2 regions of the Pantoea sp. X-Soil-YNGN-775 genome follow, and region 2 is predicted to be linked to the other one. Evidence: predicted binding sites of a transcription regulator. Region 2 holds the regulator's gene; the other holds the start of a gene.

Region 1 (14,480 bases), 860 kb from region 2:
GATGCCGAAAGTGATATGGCGGCGATCGTCGCTGAACTGGCGCAACATCCACTGTTAGGTGCTGATTTCCGTCATAAGATCGAACAGATCGAGGATAAAGACTGGGAACGCGAGTGGATGGAAAACTTTCACCCAATGCGTTTTGGCGAGCGGCTGTGGATCTGTCCAAGCTGGCGCGATGTACCGGACCCCGAGGCGGTGAATGTGATGCTCGATCCGGGCCTGGCGTTCGGCACCGGCACGCATCCGACCACCTCGCTGTGCCTGACCTGGCTGGATGGGCTGGATCTGACCGGTAAAACGGTGATCGACTTTGGCTGTGGCTCAGGGATCCTGGCGATCGCTGCGCTCAAGCTCGGCGCGGCGCAGGCGATTGGTATCGATATCGATCCACAGGCGATCCAGGCCAGCCGCGATAACGCTGAGCGCAATGGCGTTTCCGATCGTCTGTCGCTCTACCTGCCCCACCAGCAGCCGGAAAATCTGCAGGCGGATGTGGTGGTCGCCAATATCCTGGCGGGCCCGTTACGTGAGCTGGCACCGCTGATTAGCGTACTGCCGAAGCCCGGCGGCCATCTGGGACTCTCTGGCGTACTGGAGAGCCAGGCGGAAGGCGTCTGCGAAGCCTATGCAGCGCAGTTCGCGCTCGACCCGGTGGCGGTCAAAGAAGAATGGTGCCGGATTACCGGTGTGAAGAACTGAATCTGCGAAGCGCGCTTGTTGCCTGAATGCCCTCCAGGCCAACGCTGAAAGGGCTTAACAGCATATTCAGCCAGCCCGTAGCGTAAGTTACGGGCTTTCTGCATTATCAATGGTTGCTTGTATCGTTAATCACGGCATGTGACGTTTATTATCTGGCTAAGAGATCTGCTTTTTCGGAAAAACGTTTGCTCACAATTTCAGCATAAATGCCTAATATCATGATATTTAAGTATAATTTTAACGTCGAGTGGTAATCACCCGGATTTCATTGATCTTTCTTGCCAATTGTTCAAAGTTTGGCCTTTCATCTTCCGGAAAAAATGCGTAATATACGCCGCCTTGCAGACACAGTATGGCCATTCTGACTTCATGCGTATTGGAAACCTCCAGCTGAGAAATCGACTGATTGCAGCACCGATGGCCGGGATTACCGACAGGCCATTCAGGACGCTGTGTCATGAAATGGGTGCAGGCATGGCGGTCTCTGAGATGTTGTCTTCGAACCCGGAAGTCTGGGCCAGCGACAAATCTCGTTTACGTATGGTGCACAGTGATGAGCCAGGCATTCGCGCCGTGCAAATCGCCGGTTGCGATCCCAGCGAAATGGCGCAAGCTGCACGGATTAATGTTGAGGCCGGTGCACAGGTTATCGACATTAATATGGGCTGCCCTGCCAAGAAGGTTAACCGCAAAATGGCGGGTTCAGCCTTGCTGCAATATCCCGCCGTGGTGGAGTCAATCCTCTCCGCAGTGGTCAATGCAGTGGATGTGCCGGTAACACTGAAAATTCGTACTGGCTGGGATCCTGAAAACAGGAACTGTGTCGCGATTGCCCAATTGGCTGAACGCTGTGGTATTCAGGCTCTGACGATACATGGCCGCACTCGTGCCTGCCTGTTCAACGGGGAAGCTGAATATGACAGCATTCGGACAGTTAAGCAGAGTGTTTCTATTCCGATTATCGCGAATGGAGACATAACTGACCCGCATAAAGCCAGAGCGGTGCTCGACTATACAGGGGCCGATGCTCTGATGATAGGACGCGCTGCTCAGGGAAGACCGTGGATCTTCCGGGAAATCCAGCATTATCTGGACACTGGGGAGCTGCTTGCCCCGCTGCCAATGGCAGAGGTCAAGCGCTTGCTTGTTTCGCATATACGTGAGCTGCACGACTTTTACGGTTCAGGCAAGGGATACCGTATAGCGCGAAAGCACGTCTCCTGGTATCTGCAGGAGCACGCCCCGAATGACCAGTTTCGGCGCACATTCAACGCCATTGAGGATGCCAGCGAACAGCTGGAGGCGTTGGAGGCATACTTCGAAAATCTTGCGTAACGAAATAAAGAGCTGAAAGAACTATGTTCGAACAACGCGTAAATTCTGACGTACTGACCGTTTCTACCGTTAACTCACAGGATCAGGTAACTCAAAAACCTTTGCGTGATTCGGTTAAACAGGCACTGAAGAACTATTTTGCTCAACTGAACGGTCAGGATGTTAGTGACCTGTATGAGCTGGTTTTGGCTGAAGTCGAGCAGCCTCTGTTGGACATGGTGATGCAGTATACCCGTGGCAACCAGACCCGTGCTGCCCTGATGATGGGTATCAACCGCGGTACGCTGCGTAAGAAATTGAAAAAATACGGCATGAACTGATTCTGGTTCTGTCTGTTAATTACGCCAGCCTTTGGGCTGGCGTTTTTATTTGTGCGCTGTTCCACAAAGCGTCGGCAAAACCCGTGAAACAGTTACCGTCAATATGGTAACTATAGTTGCAATCGCTGAGGTGATATTTCACTGCCTCGCTTTCTTACCCTGTTCTTCTGCCCCCTCCTTCCCACCGCGTTTGCCTGCCAGCCGTTCCCGGTCAGCACTGGCTTCTGTGATCCTGTACACCTTAAAAAGCAAAGCATCTTCCACATACATTTACGCCTGAGCGATGGCTCACATTGCTTCCATATAGTGAAACTAATTGCACTAAATGTGATCGGGTCGACTCGCATTGCTTCCTTTTGGTGCGCGATATTAGCGGAACTTTCAAATCACTTCTGATTATTAACCGTACCTTCATGAGAATTCAGGATTCTGCAAACCTGGCATCAGCTTTGCAGAGTCGTGAATGGCTGACCGCCACAGACAGTAAAAACGCACATTAAAGTGCGCAAACATAACAACATGATTCCTCCACACAGGATGCTTTATGAAAAAGATGATGCTCTCTACGCTGGTTGCTGCGGCCTCGCTGTTGGCCGTTGCTCAGCAGGCACACGCCGGCACGACTCTGGATGCAATTAAGAAGAAAGGCTTTGTTCAATGCGGGATCAGTGACGGCTTACCCGGCTTCTCTTATGCAGATGCCAGCGGCAAGTTTACCGGTATCGATGTTGACGTCTGCCGGGCAGCGGCTGCAGCGGTGTTTGGCGACGCAACCAAAGTGAAATATACCCCGCTGACTGCCAAAGAGCGTTTCACTGCGCTGCAATCAGGCGAAGTCGACATCCTGTCGCGCAATACCACCTGGACCTCATCACGTGATGGCGGCATGGGCTTCCTGTTTGCGGGCGTCAATTATTACGACGGCATTGGCTTCCTGACTCACCAGAAAGCCGGGCTAAAAAGCGCTAAAGAGCTGGACGGGGCCACGGTTTGTATTCAGGCGGGTACTGATACCGAACTGAACGTGGCTGACTTCTTCAAAGCCAATAAGATGCAGTACACGCCGGTGACCTTTGACCGCTCCGATGAGTCCGCCAAGGCGCTGGACAGCGGTCGCTGCGATACGCTGGCCTCTGACCAGTCTCAGCTCTATGCGTTGCGCATCAAGCTGGGCAAACCTGACGAATTTATCGTGCTGCCGGAAGTTATCTCAAAAGAGCCGCTGGGTCCGGTGGTCCGTCGCGGTGATGACGATTGGTTCACCATCGTTAAATGGTCGCTCTACGCCATGCTGAATGCTGAAGAGATGGGCGTTTCATCGAAAAACGTTGATCAGATGACTGCCAAACCGACCACGCCAGATATGGCGCACCTGCTGGGTGCCGAGGGTGATTTTGGCAAGGATCTGAAGCTGGACAATAAATGGGCCTACAACATCATTAAGCAAGTGGGCAACTATCAGGAAAGCTTTGATCGTAACGTCGGTAAAGATAGCGCTCTGAAGATCGCGCGTGGTCAGAATGCGTTGTGGAACCAGGGCGGCATTCAGTACGCACCGCCAGTACGTTAATTCTCCCTCGCCAATCGGGCACCGTATTCTGCGGTGCCCTACCCCAGCTTTCGTTACTGAGGTTTCAACATGTCACAACGCCCAACCGTGAAAAGGGATTTTTCATTCGGTAATCCCACGGTTCGCGCCTGGCTTTATCAGTTAATAGCGATAGTCGCGGTGCTTGGTGTGGTGGGTTATCTGGTTCATAACACCATTATCAACCTGGCTAACCGCGGTATCACCTCCGGGTTTGGATTTCTTGAGCGCACTGCCGGTTTTGGTATCGTTCAGCATTTGATTGATTACACTGAGGGAGATACCTACGCCCGGGTGTTTATGGTCGGATTAACCAACACCCTGCTGGTCTCCGCGCTCTGTATCGTTTTTGCTTCTGTTCTCGGTTTCGCTATTGGTCTGGCGCGCCTTTCCGACAACTGGCTGCTGCGGAAGCTCTCCAATATCTATATCGAAACCTTCCGTAATATCCCGCCGCTGCTGCAGATCTTCTTCTGGTACTTTGCCGTGTTACGCAATTTGCCAGGCCCGCGTCAGGCACTGAATGCGTTTGACCTGGCGTATGTCAGCAACCGTGGTTTATACGTTCCGTGGCCAACCTATGCGCCAGGCAGCTGGCCGTTTGTGATCGCACTGCTGCTGGCGATAGCCGCCAGCTATGGGCTGTACCGCTACAACCGCAAGCATCAGTTGAAAACCGGTCAGCTACGTCGTTCGTGGCCGGCGGCTATCGCGATGCTGATTCTGTTCCCGCTGATTGCGCACCTTGGTTTTGGCGCAGCGACCCACTGGGATGTGCCACAGCTACGCGGTTTTAACTTCCGTGGAGGCTCGGTGATGATCCCTGAGCTGGCAGCGCTGACCCTCGCCTTGTCGATCTACACCTCATCGTTTATTGCTGAGGTGATTCGCTCAGGGATCCAGTCCGTGCCGTACGGGCAGCATGAGGCGGCACGTTCGCTGGGTCTGCCTAATCCAGTGACCCTGCGGCAGGTGATTATTCCGCAGGCGATGCGTGTGATTATTCCTCCGCTGACCAGCCAGTATCTGAACATTGTGAAAAACTCCTCACTGGCTGCCGCCATCGGCTATCCCGATATGGTGTCGCTGTTTGCCGGATCGGTACTCAATCAGACCGGACAGGCGATTGAAACCATTGCTATCACCATGGGCGTTTATCTGATTATCAGCCTGCTGATTTCACTGTTAATGAACCTATACAACCGCAAAATCGCGCTGGTTGAGCGTTAAGAGAACGGGATGACTATGTCTGTTACAACACATGAAACGCCCCCGGTCCCGACGAATCTGGCGAGTCGCGCCTGGCGTTGGGCGCGTAAGAATTTATTCTCCAGCTGGTTTAACTCCCTGCTGACGCTGTTTTGCATCTGGGTCATCTGGCACGTGATCCCGCCTGCGCTGAACTGGCTGATTTTTCAGGCTAACTGGTTCGGTACCACCCGTGCCGACTGCACCAAAGAAGGTGCCTGTTGGGTGTTTATTCACGCCCGCTTCGGTCAGTTCATGTATGGACTCTATCCGCATGAACTGCGCTGGCGAATCAACCTGGCGCTGGTGATTGGGCTGCTGTCGATCGTTCCGATGTTTATCAAAAGCCTGCCGTCTCGTGGGCGCTACATCGCACTCTGGGTGGTGGTTTATCCGGTGATTGTCTGGCTGCTGCTGTATGGCGGCTATCTGGGACTCGAGCGGGTCGAAACCCGGCAGTGGGGCGGTTTAACCCTGACACTGATTATCGCTTCGGTCGGGATTGCCGGCGCCCTGCCGCTGGGGATTTTGCTGGCACTGGGACGTCGTTCAAAGATGCCGGTGGTGCGTACGCTGTCGATTATCTTCATCGAGTTCTGGCGCGGCGTTCCCCTGATCACCGTGCTGTTTATGTCATCGGTGATGCTGCCGCTGTTTATGGCTGAAGGCACCACCATCGATAAACTGGTACGTGCGCTGGTTGGGGTGATTTTATTCCAGTCCGCCTATGTTGCTGAAGTGGTGCGTGGCGGTTTGCAGGCGTTGCCGAAAGGTCAGTATGAGGCCGCCGAGTCTCTGGCGCTGGGTTACTGGAAAACACAGATGCTGGTGATTCTGCCGCAGGCTCTCAAGATGACCATTCCGGGTCTGGTGAATACCATTATTGCGCTATTTAAAGATACCAGCCTGGTCATCATCATCGGCCTGTTTGATCTGTTCAGCAGCGTCCAGCAGGCTACCGTCGATCCGACGTGGCTGGGCATGTCGACCGAAGGCTATGTCTTTGCCGCACTGGTCTATTGGATTTTCTGTTTTAGCATGTCGCGCTACAGCCAGTATCTGGAAAAGCGCTTTCACACCGGGCGTAAATCGCACTGAGGTTTTACATGACACACTCTATGACACACTCTTCCGACGCGTTGATGATTTCGCTTGAGAACGTGAATAAATGGTACGGACAGTTTCACGTACTGAAAGACATCAACCTGCAGGTTAAACCCCGCGAGCGCATCGTGCTGTGTGGCCCATCGGGCTCCGGTAAATCGACCACCATTCGCTGCATAAATCATCTTGAAGAGCATCAGCAGGGACGCATTGTCGTCGATGGTATTCATCTGAATGATGATGTGCGCAACATTGAGCGGGTCCGTACCGAAGTGGGAATGGTCTTCCAGCACTTTAATCTGTTTCCGCATCTGACCGTGTTACAGAACTGTACGCTGGCGCCTTCCTGGGTCAGAAAGATCCCAAAGAAAGAGGCCGATGAGCTGGCGATGCACTATCTGCAGCGGGTGCGTATTGCCGAGCATGCGCACAAGTTTCCGGGCCAGCTCTCCGGCGGCCAGCAGCAGCGTGTAGCCATCGCACGATCGCTCTGCATGAAGCCGAAAATTATGCTGTTCGATGAGCCGACGTCAGCGCTCGATCCTGAGATGGTGAAGGAAGTGCTGGATACCATGATCGGCCTGGCTGAAGATGGTATGACGATGCTGTGCGTTACTCATGAAATGGGCTTTGCCCGCACCGTTGCCGACCGGGTGATCTTTATGGATCGGGGGGAGATCGTTGAAGTAGCGCCACCACAGGAGTTCTTTGCTCATCCTAAATCAGAACGCACCCGTGCTTTTCTGTCGCAGGTGATTCACTGATGTAGCGTGTAATCTCTTATCACCCGGCCTGGTGCCGGGTTTTTTATTGCCGACAAAACAGGCTGCGGCTGTTGAATGCGGTGGTTTGCAGCGAATAAAGAGGAGGGATTCTGACGGCTGCCACAACGAAAAAAGCCCTTCGCATACGCGAAGGGCTCTCTCTTATTTGATGCCTGGCAGTTCCCTACTCTCGCATGGGGAGACCCCACACTACCATCGGCGCTACGGCGTTTCACTTCTGAGTTCGGCATGGGGTCAGGTGGGACCACCGCGCTACAGCCGCCAGGCAAATTCTTTATTTACCGAACTCATGTCTTAACTGGTGCTGATACCCAGAGTCGAACTGGGGACCTCACCCTTACCAAGGGTGCGCTCTACCAACTGAGCCATATCAGCACACTAAATTTGATGCCTGGCAGTTCCCTACTCTCGCATGGGGAGACCCCACACTACCATCGGCGCTACGGCGTTTCACTTCTGAGTTCGGCATGGGGTCAGGTGGGACCACCGCGCTACAGCCGCCAGGCAAATCTTGGTGCACGGAACGAATCTTTTGCGTCATGACCGTGCGCCATGCCGCAGAATCCTTCGTTCCCGCTAATTTTTATCCGTCACAAGCTGAAAATCTGTCCCTCAAAAACGCCTCTGGCGTTGTAAGGTTAAGCCTCACGGGTCATTAGTACCGGTTAGCTCAACGCATCGCTGCGCTTACACACCCGGCCTATCAACGTCGTCGTCTTCAACGTCCCTTCAGGACCCTTAAAGGGTCAGGGAGAACTCATCTCGGGGCAAGTTTCGTGCTTAGATGCTTTCAGCACTTATCTTTTCCGCACTTAGCTACCGGGCAATGCCATTGGCATGACAACCCGAACACCAGTGGTGCGTTCACTCCGGTCCTCTCGTACTAGGAGCAACCCCCCTCAATTCTCCAGCGCCCACGGCAGATAGGGACCGAACTGTCTCACGACGTTCTAAACCCAGCTCGCGTACCACTTTAAACGGCGAACAGCCGTACCCTTGGGACCTACTTCAGCCCCAGGATGTGATGAGCCGACATCGAGGTGCCAAACACCGCCGTCGATATGAACTCTTGGGCGGTATCAGCCTGTTATCCCCGGAGTACCTTTTATCCGTTGAGCGATGGCCCTTCCATTCAGAACCACCGGATCACTATGACCTGCTTTCGCACCTGCTCGAGCCGTCACTCTCGCAGTCAAGCCAGCTTATGCCATTGCACTAACCTCACGATGTCCGACCGTGATTAGCTGACCTTCGTGCTCCTCCGTTACGCTTTAGGAGGAGACCGCCCCAGTCAAACTACCCACCAGACACTGTCCGCACCCCGGATCACGGGGCCACGTTAGAACATCAAACATTAAAGGGTGGTATTTCAAGGTTGGCTCCACGCGGACTGGCGTCCGCGCTTCAAAGCCTCCCACCTATCCTACACATCAAGGCTCAATGTTCAGTGTCAAGCTGTAGTAAAGGTTCACGGGGTCTTTCCGTCTTGCCGCGGGTACACTGCATCTTCACAGCGAGTTCAATTTCACTGAGTCTCGGGTGGAGACAGCCTGGCCATCATTACGCCATTCGTGCAGGTCGGAACTTACCCGACAAGGAATTTCGCTACCTTAGGACCGTTATAGTTACGGCCGCCGTTTACCGGGGCTTCGATCAAGAGCTTCTCCTTGCGGATAACCCCATCAATTAACCTTCCGGCACCGGGCAGGCGTCACACCGTATACGTCCACTTTCGTGTTTGCACAGTGCTGTGTTTTTAATAAACAGTTGCAGCCAGCTGGTATCTTCGACTGGCTTCGGCTCGGGGAGCAAGTCCCTCCACCTACGCGCCAGCGTGCCTTCTCCCGAAGTTACGGCACCATTTTGCCTAGTTCCTTCACCCGAGTTCTCTCAAGCGCCTTGGTATTCTCTACCTGACCACCTGTGTCGGTTTGGGGTACGATTTTGTGTTACCTGATGCTTAGAGGCTTTTCCTGGAAGCAGGGCATTTATCACTTCAGCACCGTAGTGCCTCGTCGTCACGCCTCAGTGTAAAGTGAACCGGATTTGCCTGGAACACACACCTACACGCTTAAACCGGGACAACCGTCGCCCGGCTGATATAGCCTTCTCCGTCCCCCCTTCGCAGTAACACCAAGTACAGGAATATTAACCTGTTTCCCATCGACTACGCCTTTCGGCCTCGCCTTAGGGGTCGACTCACCCTGCTCCGATTAACGTTGAACAGGAACCCTTGGTCTTCCGGCGAGCGGGCTTTTCACCCGCTTTATCGTTACTTATGTCAGCATTCGCACTTCTGATACCTCCAGCAGCCCTCACAGGCCACCTTCGACGGCTTACAGAACGCTCCCCTACCCAACAACACATAAGTGTCGCTGCCGCAGCTTCGGTGCATGGTTTAGCCCCGTTACATCTTCCGCGCAGGCCGACTCGACCAGTGAGCTATTACGCTTTCTTTAAATGATGGCTGCTTCTAAGCCAACATCCTGGCTGTCTGTGCCTTCCCACATCGTTTCCCACTTAACCATGACTTTGGGACCTTAGCTGGCGGTCTGGGTTGTTTCCCTCTTCACGACGGACGTTAGCACCCGCCGTGTGTCTCCCGTGATAACATTCTTCGGTATTCGCAGTTTGCATCGGGTTGGTAAGCCGGGATGGCCCCCTAGCCGAAACAGTGCTCTACCCCCGAAGATGAGTTCACGAGGCGCTACCTAAATAGCTTTCGGGGAGAACCAGCTATCTCCCGGTTTGATTGGCCTTTCACCCCCAGCCACAGGTCATCCGCTAATTTTTCAACATTAGTCGGTTCGGTCCTCCAGTTAGTGTTACCCAACCTTCAACCTGCCCATGGCTAGATCACCGGGTTTCGGGTCTATACCCTGCAACTTAACGCCCAGTTAAGACTCGGTTTCCCTGCGGCTCCCCTATACGGTTAACCTTGCTACAGAATATAAGTCGCTGACCCATTATACAAAAGGTACGCAGTCACCCCATAAAGAGGCTCCCACTGCTTGTACGTACACGGTTTCAGGTTCTGTTTCACTCCCCTCGCCGGGGTTCTTTTCGCCTTTCCCTCACGGTACTGGTTCACTATCGGTCAGTCAGGAGTATTTAGCCTTGGAGGATGGTCCCCCCATATTCAGACAGGATACCACGTGTCCCGCCTTACTCATCGAGCTCACAGCCTGTGTGTTTTTGTGTACGGGAGTATCACCCTGTACCCTGCGACTTTCCAGACGCTTCCACTAACACACAAGCTGATTCAGGCTCTGGGCTGCTCCCCGTTCGCTCGCCGCTACTGGGGGAATCTCGGTTGATTTCTTTTCCTCGGGGTACTTAGATGTTTCAGTTCCCCCGGTTCGCCTTGCAGCACTATGTATTCATGCTGCAATGATGCACTGAGTGCACCGGGTTTCCCCATTCGGACATCGACGGCTGTAGCGGTTCATATCACCTTACCGTCGCTTTACGCAGATTAGCACGTCCTTCATCGCCTCTGACTGCCAGGGCATCCACCGTGTACGCTTAGTCGCTTAACCTCACAACCCACAGGCGTTTTTCAACGCTGCGTGCTGCAAGCATTTGAGAGACTCGAACATGTCGTGGCTTTCATTCTTATTACGGAGAATGAAAACGACATGTCGTTTCAATTTTCAGCTTGTTCCGGATTGTTAAAGAGCATAATACTTCGCAGCACACCGTTGCCGGTACGCTCTGAAGTATTTTTCAGAAAAAACAGTAAAACGGTATGGTGGAGCTAAGCGGGATCGAACCGCTGACCTCCTGCGTGCAAGGCAGGCGCTCTCCCAGCTGAGCTATAGCCCCATACAGTTACTGCAGAGACCACTACTACCACTCAACCGAGTAAACATCCTTGCGTTAAGGATGCAATTTCTTTTCAGGCAAGGCATGCGTAAGGGACGTTTACTCAGGTAAACGACCGCGCGCATAACGCAGCATGAGAAGAAATTTGGTAGGCCTGAGTGGACTTGAACCACCGACCTCACCCTTATCAGGGGTGCGCTCTAACCACCTGAGCTACAAGCCTGTAGAGGTTTTTTCTGCTCGTTACTTTTTATCAGACAATCTGTGTGAGCACTTCGCGGGAAGGTATCTTCAGGTAAGGAGGTGATCCAACCGCAGGTTCCCCTACGGTTACCTTGTTACGACTTCACCCCAGTCATGAATCACAAAGTGGTAAGCGCCCTCCCGAAGGTTAAGCTACCTACTTCTTTTGCAACCCACTCCCATGGTGTGACGGGCGGTGTGTACAAGGCCCGGGAACGTATTCACCGTGGCATTCTGATCCACGATTACTAGCGATTCCGACTTCACGGAGTCGAGTTGCAGACTCCGATCCGGACTACGACGCACTTTGTGAGGTCCGCTTGCTCTCGCGAGGTCGCTTCTCTTTGTATGCGCCATTGTAGCACGTGTGTAGCCCTACTCGTAAGGGCCATGATGACTTGACGTCATCCCCACCTTCCTCCGGTTTATCACCGGCAGTCTCCTTTGAGTTCCCGACCGAATCGCTGGCAACAAAGGATAAGGGTTGCGCTCGTTGCGGGACTTAACCCAACATTTCACAACACGAGCTGACGACAGCCATGCAGCACCTGTCTCAGCGTTCCCGAAGGCACCAATCCATCTCTGGAAAGTTCGCTGGATGTCAAGAGTAGGTAAGGTTCTTCGCGTTGCATCGAATTAAACCACATGCTCCACCGCTTGTGCGGGCCCCCGTCAATTCATTTGAGTTTTAACCTTGCGGCCGTACTCCCCAGGCGGTCGACTTAACGCGTTAGCTCCGGAAGCCACTCCTCAAGGGAACAACCTCCAAGTCGACATCGTTTACGGCGTGGACTACCAGGGTATCTAATCCTGTTTGCTCCCCACGCTTTCGCACCTGAGCGTCAGTCTTCGTCCAGGGGGCCGCCTTCGCCACCGGTATTCCTCCAGATCTCTACGCATTTCACCGCTACACCTGGAATTCTACCCCCCTCTACGAGACTCAAGCCTGCCAGTTTCAAATGCAGTTCCCAGGTTAAGCCCGGGGATTTCACATCTGACTTAACAGACCGCCTGCGTGCGCTTTACGCCCAGTAATTCCGATTAACGCTTGCACCCTCCGTATTACCGCGGCTGCTGGCACGGAGTTAGCCGGTGCTTCTTCTGCGGGTAACGTCAATCGACGCGGTTATTAACCACATCGCCTTCCTCCCCGCTGAAAGTACTTTACAACCCGAAGGCCTTCTTCATACACGCGGCATGGCTGCATCAGGCTTGCGCCCATTGTGCAATATTCCCCACTGCTGCCTCCCGTAGGAGTCTGGACCGTGTCTCAGTTCCAGTGTGGCTGGTCATCCTCTCAGACCAGCTAGGGATCGTCGCCTAGGTGGGCCATTACCCCGCCTACTAGCTAATCCCATCTGGGTTCATCCGATAGTGAGAGGCCCGAAGGTCCCCCTCTTTGGTCTTGCGACGTTATGCGGTATTAGCCACCGTTTCCAGTGGTTATCCCCCTCTATCGGGCAGATCCCCAGACATTACTCACCCGTCCGCCACTCGTCACCCAAGGAGCAAGCTCCTCTGTGCTACCGTCCGACTTGCATGTGTTAGGCCTGCCGCCAGCGTTCAATCTGAGCCATGATCAAACTCTTCAATTTAAGTTTGATTTGCTTAAACAAGTTAAGCGGTGCTCATCTGTAAAACGTCATAATGAATTTCATTATGTGTTCACTCGTGAGACTTGATATTTTTTACGTCCGGAGACGCTGATATCAATCCTGCGAGTGCCCACACAGATTGTCTGATAAATTGTTAAAGAGCAGTGCGAGCAGCGGGTTAACCGTCTGTCGCGAGGTGGCGTATATTACGCTTTCCTCCCTCAGAGTCAACTTCTTTTTCAGAAGTTTTTCTCCGGCGGCGCAGTCTCCTGTGCCTTTCAACCCGGCGGCCGGTAAGCCGTTGTTCCGTGTCGATGGAGGCGCATTATAGGGATCCCGCTTCAGAGCACAACCCTTTTTTTGGATCTTTTTTCTGAATGGTTATAAATGATCCAGATTGGTGAGATCGCCAGCGATCCGAGCCAGAATAGGCTTGTCAGCTGCCTGAAATCACATCAGGCTGCCATCAATTCAGCATAAAGGAGAACATGATGACTTCCGCCCTTCGCCCGTATAAAGATCTTTTCCCGCAAACCGGCCAGCGCGTTATGGTCGATCCAAGTAGTGTCGTCGTCGGTGACGTCATTATGGAAGATGACGTCAGTATCTGGCCACTGGTCGTGATTCGCGGCGACGTGAACCAGGTTCGCATTGGCGCCCGTAGCAATATTCAGGATGGCAGCGTGCTGCATGTCACGCATAAGTCGGCGTCAAACCCGCAAGGCTTTCCGCTTATTATTGGTCAGGAGGTCACGGTAGGACATAAAGCGATGCTGCACGGCTGCACTATTGGCGATCGTGTACTGATCGGCATGGGGTCAATCCTGCTGGATGGGGTAATAGTAGAAGAAGAGGTGATGATTGGTGCCGGAAGCCTGGTGCCGCCGGGTAAACGACTGGAGAGCGGCTACCTATACCTCGGCAGTCCGGTCAGGCAGGTCCGTCCGCTTAACGAGCAGGAAAAAGAAGGGTTACGCTACTCGGCCAGCAACTATGTCAGCTGGAAAAATGATTACCCTGGCGCAGATAACCAGACCCAGCCCTGATTATCGACCTCGTCCTGACGGATAGCCGCTTCGGCTTCCTCTTCCAGATCCCAGCGATGGTGCTGAAACAGCATCATCGCTTCTCCCTCACCAAAGCGGGATTTTAATGGCCCGATGCCGATGGCACAGGTCAGCCGCATGCCGTTTACCAGCACCGGAAAACAGATGGCCTGACGTGCTGCGTCATAGTGCTCATCATCGGGAAACTGGATTGCCTGATTCATGACCGCATGGCCTGCTTCAGCTGCGCAATCACCGGGGTAATTTCTGGCATCACGCCGTGCCATAGATGAAAGGCATGTGCTGCCTGGCCCACCAGCATCCCCAATCCATCCGCCAGATAGCGTGCGCCCTGCGCCTGGCACCACTGCAGGAAAGGCGTCAGCCCGCGTTGGTAGAACATGTCATAACAGCGCAAATCAGCATGAATAAGTGTCACAGGCAGAGGCGGCGTTTTGCCGTCTACGCCGCTTGATGTTGCATTGATCACCAGATCAAAGGATTTGTCTGCCAGCTGCTCAAAGCCACAAGCATAAATTGCGCCGTTTTGCCGGAACAGGTCTGCCAGCTCTTCGGCCCGGGTAAAGGTACGGTTGACGATCGTAATTGTGGCCCCGGCTGACAGCAGCGGCAGGATCACACCGCGAGCTGCGCCGCCTGCCCCCACCAGCAACACTTTATCACCGGGT
Region 2 (14,480 bases):
CAAAGCTCTGTACCAGTTCAAACAGCTTCATTGCCGGTCGGGCATGCATACCCAGTTTATTTTTGATTTCGACAGTTTGCTTAACGGTCATGATTTACGCTTTTCCAACGTACGGTGGCGTGACTGTACATTCTTGCCGCGTGAACGGAAGTAGTCCGCCAGCTGCTCTGCAATGTAAACCGAACGATGTTTCCCGCCGGTACAGCCGATAGCGACAGTGAGATAACTGCGGTTGTTGGTTTCCAGCATCGGCAACCACAGTTCCAGATAACTGCGGGTCTGGTAGATGAAGTTGTGCACTTCAGTATGGCGATCGAGAAAGGCAGCTACCGGGCGATCGAGGCCGGTCATTGGACGCAGCTTAGGATCCCAGTGCGGATTCGGCAGGAAGCGCACATCAAACACATAATCGGCATCAATCGGGATGCCGTGCTTGAAGCCAAACGACTCAAACACCATTGTCAGCTCACGTTCACGCTTGCCCAGCAGCCGGGTACGCAGCATCTCAGCCAGCTCGTGAACCGACATTTCTGAGGTATCAATGATCAGATCGGCGCGCGAACGCAGCGGCTCCAGCAAATCACTCTCTTCATCAATGGCACTTTCCAGCGACAAGTTTTTACTGGAGAGCGGATGCAGACGGCGGGTATCGCTGTAGCGGCGAATCAGGGTATTTCGATCGGCATCAAGAAACAGCAGCTGGGGCGAAAATGAGTCGGGCAGGTTATTCAGCGCGGTTTCAAAAATCTCAGGGGATTCAGGCATGTTGCGTACGTCAATGCTCACCGCTGCCGAGATGTTACGTTCCGCCAGCGAGTTCGCCAGCTCCGGTAACAGCACCACCGGCAGGTTATCAACGCAGTAAAAACCCATATCTTCCAGTGCGCGTAGCGCCACTGACTTTCCCGAGCCTGACCGACCGCTTACGATCATCAGCACCATGACCTTCTCTCCCGTTTTAAAACCGGCACGTGGCCGGTAAAGACGCTTTACTGCTCTGACTGGCCTTCTGTGATAATGGCATAGAGCTCTTCATCACTTTGCGCGGCGCGCAGACGACGACAGACGGTTTTATCCGCCAGACGCTTCGCCACCAGTGAAAGGGTGTGCAGGTGAGTTTTGCACTGGTCAGCCGGTACCAGCAGAGCAAACAACAGATCGACCGGCTGATTATCAACGGCATCAAACGCAATCGGCTGTTCAAGGCTGATAAACACCCCGACCGCACGTAGCGTATCCTCTTCCAGTTTACCGTGCGGAATGGCAATGCCATTGCCAATGCCGGTACTGCCCATGCGTTCACGGGTGAGAATCGCTTCAAAAAGCGTCTGGTGCGGCAGGTTGAGCTGCTTAGCGGCCAGTTCGCTGATAATTTCCAGCGCGCGTTTTTTGCTCTGGCAGTGTACGCCGCTGCGGGTGCAGTCGGACGAAAGCACTGTGCTCAATTCCAGTGTTAGATCGTTGTTCATTATCGTTTCACTTGCGAGTTAACCTGGCCATTTACCCGCAGCGTATCATGATGCTGGCGGTAAATGGCGCTTGCTTAGATGACAAAACGGGGCGGATTATCCGCCCCATCCTGTCGGCTCTGCGCGGCAGGCGCGCGTAGCTAGCGTGAAGGTTAGTGTTTTTTCAGTTTATCTTTGTGTTTGGTCAGCTGACGGGTGAGCTTGTCGATCAACCCGTCAATCGCCGCATACATATCTTCCGCTTCGGACGTGGCGTGCAGCTCGCCACCGTTTATGTGCAGCGTTGCGTCAGCCACCTGAGTAACCTTCTCCACCTTCAGCACAATATAAACCTGATTGATATGTTCGAAATAGTGTTCCAGTTTGGCAAATTTACCGCTGACGAAATCGCGCAGTGGTGCGGTGATTTCAACATTTTGCCCGGTAAGGTTCAGCTGCATAGGTCTTCCTTCTCATTTCTGTCAAACCAGCTGTTTGCGCTGGTTCGATGGCGGGATGGATAAAGACTCGCGGTATTTGGCGACGGTACGACGTGCCACCATGATCCCTTGATCAGATAACATGGAGGTAAGTTTACTGTCGCTCAAGGGTTTGGCTGGATTTTCCGCCGAGATTAATTTTTTCACCAGCGCGCGGATGGCCGTCGATGAGGCTTCGCCGCCACCTTCGGTATTCACGTGACTGGAGAAAAAGTACTTCAGTTCAAAAATACCACGCGGACTGTGCAGATACTTTTGCGTGGTCACGCGGGAAATGGTCGATTCGTGCATCTCAACCGCCTGGGCGATATCGGCCAGCACCATCGGCCGCATAAACTCCTCGCCCTGTTCAAAGAAAGCCTGCTGCTGCTCGACAATACAGCGTGTCACTTTCAGCAGCGTATCGTTGCGGCTTTCCAGACTTTTAATCAACCAGCGCGCTTCCTGCAGATTGCTGCGAATGAACTGGCTGTCGCTGTCGTTACGCGTCGCCCCGCTCATGGCGGCATACTGCTGATTGATCTTGAGGCGCGGAACGCTGTCAGCGTTTAGCTCAACCGTCCAGCGGCTGCCGACTTTACGCACCAGTACGTCGGGAATCACATATTCCGGTTCGCCGGTATTAATTGACTGACCCGGGCGCGGGTCCAGCGACTGAATTAAGGTCATCGCCTCTTTCAGCACCTCTTCTTTGAGGCGCGTCACCCGCATCAGGCTGCGAAAATCGTGGTTGGCCAGCAGGTCCAGATGTTCGCTGACGATCAGCCGGGCTTCCGTTAGCATCGGCGTTTCGGGCGCATATTGCGACAGCTGCACCAGCAGACAGTCACGCAGATCGCGTGCACCGACGCCAATCGGATCAAAGCGCTGAATACGTTTCAGCACCGCTTCCACTTCATCGGCCTCAAGCTCATCGTTGCCAATGCTGTCGAGGATCTCGTCAAGCGAAACGGTGAGGTATCCGGTTTCGTCGATCGCATCAACAATCGAGGTGGCAATGGCGCGGTCAGTATCGCTAAACGGCGTCAGCTCAACCTGCCACATCAGGTAATCCTGCAGCGACTGGGTTGTTTCGCCCTGATAAACCGGTAACTCATCATCCTGATAATCGGTCCCGGTACCGGATGGTGTGCCAGCGGTGTAGATTTCATCCCAGGTGGCGTCCAGCGGCAGCTCGTCAGGCATCTCTTTCTGCTCAAGCGCTTCACGGGTATCCAGCGCTTCGCCTTCGGGAGCCTCACGAGAGTCGATTTCATCATGCAGATCGGTTTGTTCAAGCAGCGGATTACTTTCCAGTGCCAGCTGTAACTCTTGCTGGAGTTCAAGCGTAGAGAGTTGCAGCAGACGAATCGCCTGCTGCAACTGCGGTGTCATCGCCAGCTGTTGGCTGAGCCTGAGTTGCAAACCTTGCTTCATAGACAGGATGGTAGTTCCCAGGTAAACATCAGTATTTACGACACCTTATCAGAGTCTGAACTCTTCACCCAAATAAACCCGCTTAACCTGCTCATCTGCCAGAATTTCATTCGGCGTACCGTGCGCGATCAGGTGGCCCTGACTGACAATATACGCCCGTTCGCACACCGCTAAGGTTTCGCGCACGTTATGGTCGGTGATCAGCACGCCAAGGCCGCTGTCACGCAAATGTTCGATGATTTTCTTGATGTCGATGACCGAGATGGGGTCAACGCCCGCAAACGGTTCATCCAGCAGGATAAATTTGGGGTTAGCCGCCAGCGCGCGGGCGATTTCGACCCGGCGACGTTCACCGCCGGAGAGCGCCTGACCCATGCTGTCGCGCAGGTGCTCAATGTGAAACTCTTCCATCAGCTCGTTGGCGCGATCCTGACGCTGCTCTTCGGTGAGGTCGTCACGGATTTGCAGAACTGCCATCAGGTTATCGTAGACGCTGAGGCGACGGAAAATTGAGGCCTCCTGCGGCAGATAGCCGATACCGCGACGCGCACGGGCGTGCAGCGGCAGGATACTGATATCTTCATCATCAATAATAATGCGGCCAGCGTCGCGCGGCACAATGCCAACCACCATGTAAAAGGTGGTGGTTTTACCGGCACCGTTGGGGCCCAGCAGGCCGACAATCTCGCCGGACTTTACCTGCAGACTGACATCTTCTACCACGCGACGGCCTTTATATGCCTTCGCCAGGTTTTCTGCGATTAATGTGGCCATAGCTATCAGTTACTCTTCTTTCCGCTGTTGGACGAACCTTTATCCTGCAGTTGCGACGGCACCAGCACGGTGGTGACGCGCTTATTCTGGCCCTGGCTGTACGCCTGCATTTTCTGCTCTTTCACCAGATAGGTAATGCGATCGCCCTTGATGTTGCTGTCCTGCTGCTCAATGAAGGCGTTGCCGGTCAGCTCAACAAAGTCGTTAGCCAGTTCATAGTGCAGTTTTGCCGCATGGCCCTGCACCGGCTTGCCGCTGTCCTGCATCTGGTAAAAGGTGGCAGGATTGCCGTACGCATCGACGATGGTTTTCTTGCTGTCGCCGCCCGGACGGGTTACCACCACTTTATCGGCGGTGATTTTGATCGAACCCTGAGTGACGATAACGTTGCCGGTAAAGGTCGCGACATTGCCCTGCAGATCCAGCGCCTGGTTCTGCGAGTCAATATTGACGGGCTTATCCGAGTCACCGGTCAGGGCCAGCGCAGGTACGCTGCTCGCCAGCAGCACGCTGGCGAGTAAAAGCTTAAGGCTATTTTTGTTCATTTTGAATTTCATAAGAAGTTTTGACCTTTTCGATTAACTCGGCGTTTTTTGTCCGTAAATTGCCGCGCATTTTCATGCCGGTGGAGTTAAAACTGCGGCCATACAGCGTCACCTGGTCGTCAGAGGTAACGTCCTGAGTGACAAGGTTAACCTGCGCATTGTCGGTTTTGACCCGGTCAAGCTGGGAATCCTGCGTCAGCGTATTCAGTTCAACATGACCATACAGATAAAGCATACGATCTTTGGTGAGCTTTGCCTTGTCCGCACGGAGTGTCCAGGTTGGCACTTTATTTTCGTCGTAGGTGGTCATCACCGGATTGTCGAACCAGCTCAGTTCCTGATCCGAAAAGTAGGTCACTTTATCGGAAACCAGTTTATACGACAGCGCACCCTGCGGGTTGTAAACCACGGTGTGGGAATCCGCACTGGTATAGGTCGGTGCCTGATTATTGGTGGCAACCGGCGTATCCTCATCCTGGTTGGTAAGATTCCAGCCGATTAAAACCAGTGCAATCAAGGTCAGAATCAGCGTCATCCAACGCCTGCTTTTACTCATACTGATTGCCCTTTGGCATCCTCAAATTTATCCTGCGACATTAAGATCAGGTCGCAAACTTCACGTACCGCGCCGCGCCCGCCGGCAATGCGCGTCACGTAGTGCGCCCGCGGCAACAGCACCGGATGGGCATCCGCAACCGCCACGCTTAACCCCACTTTTGCCATCACCGGCCAGTCGATCAGGTCGTCGCCAATATAGGCGACCTGGTGATCGGAAAGAGACAGTTTATCCAGAAGTTCGCCATAGGCCAAAAGCTTATCCGATTGTCCCTGATAAAGATGACGAATGCCGAGCGTTTTACAGCGATCTTCCATCAGGCGGGCATTACGGCCGGTAATAATAGCCACTTCTACATCTGAGGTCAGCAGGCAGCGGATACCGTAGCCGTCGCGCACATTGAACGCCTTCAGCTCTTCGCCACTGTTGCCCATGTAGATCACCCCGTCGGACATGACGCCATCGACGTCGCAAATCAGCAGGCGAATCTGGCGGGCGCGGTCCATTACCCCGGCGCTGACCGGGCCATAGCAGGTTTCAATCGGGGGAGTTGCCAGTTGCATTGTCTTTTCCTGTTCAGACTACGCCAGCGCGCAGCATGTCATGCATATGTACCACACCGAGCAGATGGTCGTCATCGGCGACCAGGATCGACGTAATATTTTTGGTTTGCATCAGGTTGAGCGCTTCAACCGCCAGCATGTTTGGCCGTACGCGGATGCCGCCTGGCGTCATCACTTCACCAATAGTGGCGCGCTGGAAATCGATACCCATATCGAAGATGCGGCGCAGGTCACCATCGGTAAAGATGCCTTCAATCTTCATCAGATCGTCGACTATTACCGTCAAGCCGAGGTTTTTGCGGGTAATTTCCAGCAGCGCATCACGCAGCGATGCATCACGCGTGACGTGCGGCAGTTCATCGCCGCTGTGCATGATATCGGCCACGTGCAGCAACAGTTTACGCCCCAGCGCACCACCGGGATGGGAGAGCGCGAAGTCTTCAGCGGTGAAGCCGCGCGCCTCCAGCAGCGAAACGGCCAGCGCATCGCCCATGACCAGCGTGGCGGTGGTGCTGCTGGTCGGGGCCAGACCGAGCGGGCACGCTTCCTGTGGGACGCTGACGCACAGATGCACATCGGCAGCCCGGGCCATTGCGCTTTCTGGCCGGCCGGTCATGCAAATCAGGGTGATATTCTGCCGCTTTAACACCGGAATCAGCGCGAGAATTTCATTCGACTCGCCGCTGTTGGAGATGGCAATTACCACATCATTGTTGCTGACCATGCCCAGATCGCCATGGCTGGCTTCCGCCGGATGAACAAAAAAGGCGGGGGTGCCGGTGCTGGCAAAGGTGGCCGCCATTTTTTTGCCGATGTGGCCTGATTTGCCCATCCCCATCACCACCACTTTACCCTGGCAGGCATAAATCCGGGCGCAGGCGCGGGCGAAATCGTCGTTAATGTACTGATCGAGCTGCTCCAGACCTTCGCGCTCGATGCGCAATACCGCTTTGCCTGCGCGCTGGAAATCAAAAACTGCCGGTTGCTGATATGACATGATCAGTCTGTCCTTGTTAGCCGTCCATAAACGCTGGCTGTACCCACAGCAGCGTCACCCAGACGAAGAAACCACAGAGTAAAAGTGCGCCTGCCGTACGGCCAACGCGTCGGCGACGTAACAGGCAGAGCAGGGCGAACAGTACGCTGACGCCCAGCATCACCCAGTAATCACGGGCGAACGCGTGGTAATCGATGCTGCCAGGATGCATCAGCGCCGGCAGGCCGAGTACGATAGCAATATTATAAATGTTGGCACCGATCAGGTTACCGATCGCGATATCATCTTCGCCTTTCAGCGCGCCAGCGATCACCGTCGCCAGCTCCGGCAGGCTGGTCCCGACCGCAATCAGCGTCAGGCCCATCACCAGTTCACTGACGCCAAAATAGTCGGCAAACACCGTGGCATTATCGATCACCATCCGGGTCGACATTGGCAGGATAATCAGGGCGACCGCCAGCCAGAGAAACGCCACCGTATTGCCGCTCTCTTCGCGCGGTAATTCCGCCAGCTGTTCACGGGTCAGGGTGTCGTTGTTATCGCGTTCCGCTTTACGTGCAATGCGGATCACCACCATCAGATAGATCGCGGCGATGACGATCAACCCAATACCATCCAGTCGGCTAAGCTGGTTATCAAACAGCATAAAACCGCTGAGCAGCGTCACCAGCAGCATTAAAGGGAGTTCACGACGGATCAGATTAGAGTGTACGCTGAGTGGGTGCATTAACGCAGCGGCACCCAGGATCAGTAAAATGTTGGTAATATTCGAGCCCAGCGCGGTACCGACAGCAAGATCCATCTGGCCATGCTGCGCGGCGGAGAAGGAGAGAATCATCTCTGGCAGCGAGGTGCCGATGCTGACGACGGTCATGCCAATGATCAAGGGCGGAATACCAAACGATCGACAGAGTATCGAGGCGCTAAACACCAGACGATCGGCACCATAAGCCAGTAAAAGCAAACCGATAATCAGCAGTGCAGAAGCTACGAACATGAAAAATCCTTGCGTAAAAACCCCAGCCCGGTACGCCTTGTCCGGCGGGTTTCAGGTTCTGTGCGATATAACAGGCGCTGATTTTGACCGTCTGAAAGGCAAAAGTAAATTTAATGGCCGTTTTCGCCAAATGTTAGCGATAAGTTTCTGTAAAGCTATCGTGAATCAGGACCGAACAGGCTACCATCGTAACCCATGTTTACGCCCGATCCTTATAAGAGGTAATAATGATCCAGCAGCAGACGAATCTGGTTGAGGTTCGTGGCGTGAGTTTTTCGCGCGGAGATCGCCAAATCTTCGATGACATTTCGCTGACCGTACCGAAAGGCAAAGTGACAGCGATAATGGGACCTTCGGGGATCGGTAAAACCACTCTGCTACGCTTGATTGGGGGTCAGCTTCAGCCGACCCGTGGCGAAATCTTTTTCCGTGGCGAAAACATCCCGTCATTATCACGCGCTAAGTTGTATGAGGCGCGTAAAAAAATGAGCATGCTGTTCCAGTCAGGCGCGCTGTTTACCGATTTAACGGTGTATGAAAATGTCGCCTGGCCGCTGCGTGAACACACTCGCCTGCCGGCCCCGTTACTGCACAGCACGGTGTTAATGAAGCTGGAAGCGGTCGGTCTGCGTGGCGCAGCTCAGCTGAAACCAGCTGAGCTGTCGGGCGGTATGGCGCGACGCGTTGCGCTGGCGCGTGCCATTGCCTTAGAGCCTGAACTGATTATGTTCGACGAACCTTTTGTCGGACAGGACCCGATTACCATGGGCGTGCTGGTTAAGCTGATTGATGAACTTAACCACGCGCTGGGACTGACCTGTATTGTGGTGTCACACGACGTCCCGGAAGTGTTAAGTATTGCGGACTACGCCTATATCGTGGCCGGACAGAAAATTATCGCACACGGCACCACGCCGGAACTGCGAGAAAATAACGATCCGCGTGTCCGCCAGTTTATTGATGGAGAAGCGGATGGTCCGGTTCCATTCCGTTTTCCTGCCGGCGACTATCTCGCTGATTTAACCGGCTCAGGGAGTAACTAAACTGATGGTGTTGAAGGCGCTGGCGACATTTGGACGTCAGGGAATTGAAACGTGCGCCAGTTTTGGCCGCGCAGGGTTAATGCTGTTTCATGCGCTGGTGGGCAAACCAGCGTTCCGCAGACATACGCCGCTACTGATTAAACAACTGTATAGCGTCGGCGTGCTGTCGCTGCTGATCATCGTGGTTTCCGGTCTGTTTATCGGCATGGTGCTCGGCCTTCAGGGTTACCTGGTCTTAACCACTTACGGCGCGGAAACCAGTCTTGGCATGCTGGTGGCGCTGTCGTTGCTGCGTGAACTGGGGCCGGTGGTGACCGCGCTGCTGTTCGCCGGACGGGCAGGGTCCGCACTGACCGCCGAAATCGGCCTGATGAAAGCCACCGAACAGCTCTCCAGTATGGAGATGATGGCGGTTGACCCGTTACGGCGGGTGGTGTCGCCGCGTTTCTGGGCCGGTTTTATCAGCATGCCGCTGCTGACGCTGATTTTCACCGCGGTAGGGATCGCCGGTGGGGCGCTGGTCGGCGTGAGCTGGAAAGGAATCGATCCTGGTTTCTTCTGGTCGGCGATGCAGAATGCGGTTGATTTTCGTACCGATGTCGTTAACTGCCTGATTAAAAGCGCGGTGTTTGCTATCACCGTAACGTGGATAGCGCTGTTTAACGGCTATGATGCGATTCCAACCTCTGAAGGGATCAGTCGCGCGACGACGCGCACCGTGGTGCACGCGTCACTGGCGGTGCTCGGATTGGATTTTGTGCTGACAGCACTGATGTTTGGGAATTGATGCAATGCAAAGCAAAAAAAGCGAAATCTGGGTTGGCATTTTCATGATTATGGCGTTACTGGCCGCGCTGTTTCTTGCGCTGCGCGTTGCCGATTTAAAGTCGATGGGCACCGAGCCGACGTGGAAGCTCTACGCGACCTTTGACAACATCGGCGGCCTGAAAGCCAGCTCACCGGTAAAAATTGGCGGCGTGGTGATTGGCCGGGTAACCGATATTGAGCTGGAACCGAAAACGCTGCTGCCGCGTGTCACCATGGACATCAGCGATCAGTACGCCAACAAAATTTCAGACACCAGTTCGCTGGCGATCCGCACGCAGGGACTGCTGGGGGAACAATTTCTGGCGCTCAATTTAGGCTTCGACGATCCTGAACTGGGTTCGTCGATGCTGAAAGATGGCGACACGCTACGTGACACCAAGTCGGCGATGGTACTGGAAGACCTGATTGGTCAGTTCCTCTACAAGAGCGGCGACAACAAACAGAATAATGACAGTAAGGATGCGCAGGGCAGTGAAAATGCCGCGCCTGCGGAACCGGCTCAACCTTAAAACAAGAGGGTATACTATGTTTAAACGTTTACTGATGATTGCCATGCTGGTGGTGGCGGTGCCGCTGACGGCCAATGCGGCGGCCGACCAGAGCAATCCCTACAAACTGATGAACGAAGCGGCGCAGAAGACCTTCACCCGTCTTAAGAATGAGCAGCCGAAAATCAAGCAGGACCCGAACTACCTGCGTGACATCGTGCGTCAGGAACTGCTGCCATATGTGCAGATTAAATATGCCGGCGCACTGGTGCTGGGCCGCTACTACCGCGACTCTACACCGGCACAGCGCGAAGCCTATTTCAGCGCCTTTGGTGATTATCTGGCGCAGGCTTATGGCCAGGCCTTAGCGCTGTATCACGGTCAGACCTATCAGATTCAGCCTGAACAGCCGTTAGGTGACGCTAAAATTGTCGCGATCCGCGTTTCGATTATCGACCCGAATGGCCGTCCTCCGGTTCGCCTCGACTTCCAGTGGCGCAAGAACAGTCAGACCGGCAACTGGCAGGCGTATGACATGATCGCCGAAGGCGTCAGCATGATCACCACCAAGCAAAATGAGTGGAGCGATCTGTTACGGACCAAAGGCATTGATGGCCTGACCGCGCAGCTGAAATCATCCGCAGCGCAGCCGATTACGCTGGATAAACAGCAATAATGCGCGAATCGTTAAGCTGGCAGCGTGAAGCCAGCACGCTATTACTGAAAGGCGAACTGGACCGCGATACGCTGCTCAGCCTGTGGCAGCAGCGCGACACGCTGATTAAAGATGTTGATATTATTGATGTCGCCGCGCTGGAGCGGGTCGACTCCTCCGGGCTGGCCCTGCTGGTGCATCTGCGCGAAATCGCCCGAGCCCAGGGCATTACGCCCCGGTTTGCCGGCATCAGCGACAAACTGCAGTCGCTGATTACCCTTTACAATCTGCAACAGATTATTGTTTCTGCGGATAAAAGCGCCTGATTTCCGGTCGTTACGCTAAGCCCCTGTTTTACACAGGGGCTTTTGCGTATTTAAGAGTCAGCCGCTTTCCTCTAAGATGTCTCCCTTATTATTATCAGGTGAAGTTAAGCGCAATGGAAAACAGTGAAATTCAGGCCGTGCTGATGGCAGCATTGCCTTTAGATGAAGTGCATGTGATGAGCAATGATGGCAGCCACTTTCAGGTTATCGCCGTAGGCGAACTGTTTGGTGAGCTGAGCCGTGTTAAGAAGCAGCAGGCTGTTTACGCGCCGCTGATGGAGTTCATCGCGGACAACCGCATTCATGCTGTCTCCATCAAAACCTATACTCCCGCTGAATGGGCGCGTGACCGTAAACTCAACGGTTTCTGATCCGTCAGCCTGGTGAACTCGCGGTGCGCGAGTCCAACCTTTAGCTAGTTAATTGAGAGCCGTGTTAATGGACAAATTTCGTGTGCAAGGCCCCACCCGCTTAAGTGGTGAAGTAACCATTTCCGGGGCGAAGAACGCCGCGCTGCCTATTCTGTTTGCTGCCCTGCTGGCTGAAGAGCCGGTCGAGATCCAGAACGTGCCGAAGCTGCGCGACATCGATACCACCATGAAGCTGCTGAGCCAGCTGGGTGCGAAGGTGGAGCGCAACGGTTCTGTGCATGTCGATGCCAGCGCGGTAGACGTATTCTGTGCCCCTTACGACCTGGTGAAAACTATGCGTGCCTCGATCTGGGCGCTGGGTCCGCTGGTGGCGCGTTTTGGTCAGGGACAGGTTTCCCTGCCGGGTGGCTGCGCAATTGGCGCGCGTCCGGTCGACCTGCATATTACCGGCCTTGAGCAGCTGGGTGCCGAGATCAAACTGGAAGAAGGCTACGTTAAAGCGTCCGTCAACGGCCGTCTGAAAGGCGCGCTGATCGTGATGGATAAAATCAGCGTCGGTGCGACCGTCACCATCATGAGCGCCGCGACGCTGGCGACCGGCACGACGGTGATTGAGAATGCCGCCCGTGAGCCAGAAATTGTCGATACCGCCAACTTCCTGAACACCCTCGGCGCAAAAATCAGCGGCGCAGGCACCGATAAAATCACCATCGAAGGCGTTGAACGTCTGGGTGGCGGGGTTTATCGCGTACTGCCAGACCGTATTGAAACCGGCACCTTCCTGGTAGCGGCCGCCATTTCAGGTGGCAAAGTGGTCTGTCATAAAACGCAGCCCGATACGCTGGATGCCGTCCTGGCGAAACTGCGTGACGCGGGTGCGGATATCGAAACCGGTGAAGACTGGATCAGCCTGGATATGCATGGCAAGCGGCCAAAAGCGGTTAACGTCCGCACCGCACCGCATCCGGGGTTCCCAACCGATATGCAGGCGCAGTTCACGCTGCTTAACCTGGTTGCAGAAGGCACTGGCCTGATCACCGAAACTATCTTTGAAAACCGCTTCATGCACATCCCGGAATTAATTCGTATGGGTGCGCACGCGGAAATTGAGAGCAATACCGCGATTTGTCACGGCGTTGAAACGCTGTCTGGCGCGCAGGTAATGGCCACCGATTTACGTGCGTCTGCCAGCCTGGTACTGGCGGGTTGCATCGCGGAAGGCACCACGCTGGTCGATCGTATCTATCATATCGATCGTGGCTATGAACACATCGAAGATAAACTGAAAGCGATGGGTGCGAATATTGAGCGCGTAAGCGGCGACGAATAATCCCGCTTCGCGGCAAGACCATGAGCCAGCTCCGGCATCCGGAGCTGGTTTTTTTTCGCCGGGTAAGAACTAAAGATCGCTGTGATCGGTGGGTTGATTGGGCAGCGATCGGATCCGTTTCTTACGATCCAGCAGGCAATGCGTATCGGCATCGTAGTAGCGGCTGGGCCAGATCTCGGCGGGATGGATAGCAATCGCCTCGGCAATCAGCCACTCACCCTTGGGCCACGGTCGCGACAGCGCATTGGCCAGGGTAGATGAACTCAGGCCTGCCGAGCGTGACAGCGCGGCCAGCGTCGTGCCGCGCTTGTGTAAGGCGGCGATAATGTCGGCGGGATGCCAGTCTTCAATCCTTTTCTGCATAAACCTGTTCTCCTTTTCCGTGTTATTGCGTCACCCAGACGAGGGCCGGCTTTCCTTTTTGCAATGTTATCTGGAAAGTTAGTGGGATTTATAGCAAATAGATTCCATATGTTTCCAGTAAAATTTGGATCTTAAGCCAGATCTGCGTGAACCCGCGCAAAAGAGGTGCAACCAGAGAAAGAAGCGTGAAAAAAGTGGGAGCAGTTAAACAAAAACGGAGCCAGGGCTGGCTCCGTCAGGGATTAGAAATCGCGTTGAACGGACATGTGCGCCAGCGACTCCAGCGCGCTGCGCCACGGCGTTTCCGGCAGGATTTTCAATGCTTCAATGGCCTTATCCGCTTCCTGTTCCGCACGCTTGCGCGTCCATTCCAGCGAGCCGCACTGATTCATTGCTTCCAGCACTGGCTCCAGCAGATGCCGGCCATTGCCTTGTTCAATTGCTTCTCTGATCATCTTCGCCTGATCCGGCGATCCGTGCTGCATCGCATGCAGTAACGGCAGCGTCGGTTTCCCTTCGCTCAGATCGTCGCCGGTATTTTTACCCAGCGTTTCACCGTCGGCACTGTAATCCAGTAAATCGTCAATTAACTGGAAAGCGGTACCCAGATAACGTCCATAATCCTGCAGCGCTTTTTCCTCTTCCGGTGTGGCTTCCGCCAGAATCGCGGACGCCTGCGATGCCGCTTCGAACAGGCGCGCAGTCTTGCTGTAAATCACGCGCATGTAGCTCTCTTCCGTGATGTCAGGATCGTTCACGTTCATCAGCTGCAGCACTTCGCCTTCAGCAATCACGTTTACCGCTTCCGACATCAGCGCCAGAATGCGCAATGAGCCCATGCTGGTCATCATCTGGAAGGCACGGGTGTAGATAAAATCACCGACCAGCACGCTCGCCGCATTGCCGAACGCCGCATTGGCGGTGGCTTTGCCACGACGCATATCGGATTCATCCACCACATCGTCATGCAACAGCGTGGCGGTATGGATAAATTCGATCAGCGCCGCATTGGTAACGTGCAGATCGCCCTTGTAACCCATGGCGCGTGCGGATAGCACGGCGATCATGGGGCGGATACGCTTGCCCCCACCACTGATGATGTAATAGCCCAACTGGTTGATGAGCGAGACATCTGAATTCAGCTGGTCGAGGATGGTCTGGTTAACGGCAGCCATATCCTGTGCGGTTAATTCATTAATCTGTTCTAAGTTCATTCGTCTTTTCAGCTATGACTCGTTTCTCTGCCATGGTAAGTGCTTTTACCCAGCCAGCGTTCAGGT

Evidence for each region. The regulator sigma-54, encoded in region 2, starts transcription at its own class of promoters, with help from an activator protein. The targets are predictions, from matches to a motif close to GTTGGCACANNTTTCGCTNT.
Region 1: the regulator sigma-54 is predicted to act here: its motif matches at 12,941-12,960, upstream of AC6I8I_RS17820 (gamma carbonic anhydrase family protein).

What each region holds. Positions count from the first base shown of each region.
Region 1 covers NZ_AP035945.1:3,793,964-3,808,443, forward strand. The annotation lists gene prmA (50S ribosomal protein L11 methyltransferase) at 1-702, shown strand, start outside; gene dusB (tRNA dihydrouridine synthase DusB) at 1,072-2,037, shown strand; gene fis (DNA-binding transcriptional regulator Fis) at 2,061-2,357, shown strand; gene AC6I8I_RS17765 (amino acid ABC transporter substrate-binding protein) at 2,902-3,927, shown strand; gene AC6I8I_RS17770 (amino acid ABC transporter permease) at 3,997-5,175, shown strand; gene AC6I8I_RS17775 (amino acid ABC transporter permease) at 5,191-6,291, shown strand; gene AC6I8I_RS17780 (amino acid ABC transporter ATP-binding protein) at 6,300-7,061, shown strand; rRNA gene rrf (5S ribosomal RNA) at 7,233-7,348, opposite strand; tRNA gene AC6I8I_RS17790 (tRNA-Thr) at 7,382-7,457, opposite strand; rRNA gene rrf (5S ribosomal RNA) at 7,472-7,587, opposite strand; rRNA gene AC6I8I_RS17800 (23S ribosomal RNA) at 7,717-10,621, opposite strand; tRNA gene AC6I8I_RS17805 (tRNA-Ala) at 10,832-10,907, opposite strand; tRNA gene AC6I8I_RS17810 (tRNA-Ile) at 11,054-11,130, opposite strand; rRNA gene AC6I8I_RS17815 (16S ribosomal RNA) at 11,204-12,745, opposite strand; gene AC6I8I_RS17820 (gamma carbonic anhydrase family protein) at 13,237-13,791, shown strand; gene AC6I8I_RS17825 (DUF1488 family protein) at 13,758-14,015, opposite strand; gene aroE (shikimate dehydrogenase) at 14,012-14,480, opposite strand, start outside.
Region 2 covers NZ_AP035945.1:417,220-431,699, forward strand. The annotation lists gene npr (PTS phosphocarrier protein NPr) at 1-91, opposite strand, end outside; gene rapZ (RNase adapter RapZ) at 88-942, opposite strand; gene ptsN (PTS IIA-like nitrogen regulatory protein PtsN) at 990-1,469, opposite strand; gene hpf (ribosome hibernation promoting factor) at 1,622-1,909, opposite strand; gene rpoN (RNA polymerase factor sigma-54) at 1,931-3,364, opposite strand; gene lptB (LPS export ABC transporter ATP-binding protein) at 3,413-4,138, opposite strand; gene lptA (lipopolysaccharide ABC transporter substrate-binding protein LptA) at 4,144-4,695, opposite strand; gene lptC (LPS export ABC transporter periplasmic protein LptC) at 4,670-5,239, opposite strand; gene kdsC (3-deoxy-manno-octulosonate-8-phosphatase KdsC) at 5,236-5,802, opposite strand; gene kdsD (arabinose-5-phosphate isomerase KdsD) at 5,816-6,799, opposite strand; gene AC6I8I_RS01895 (calcium/sodium antiporter) at 6,816-7,796, opposite strand; gene mlaF (phospholipid ABC transporter ATP-binding protein MlaF) at 8,024-8,839, shown strand; gene mlaE (lipid asymmetry maintenance ABC transporter permease subunit MlaE) at 8,844-9,626, shown strand; gene mlaD (outer membrane lipid asymmetry maintenance protein MlaD) at 9,631-10,176, shown strand; gene mlaC (phospholipid-binding protein MlaC) at 10,193-10,831, shown strand; gene mlaB (lipid asymmetry maintenance protein MlaB) at 10,831-11,136, shown strand; gene ibaG (BolA family iron metabolism protein IbaG) at 11,250-11,507, shown strand; gene murA (UDP-N-acetylglucosamine 1-carboxyvinyltransferase) at 11,575-12,837, shown strand; gene AC6I8I_RS01935 (helix-turn-helix domain-containing protein) at 12,907-13,200, opposite strand; gene ispB (octaprenyl diphosphate synthase) at 13,443-14,414, opposite strand.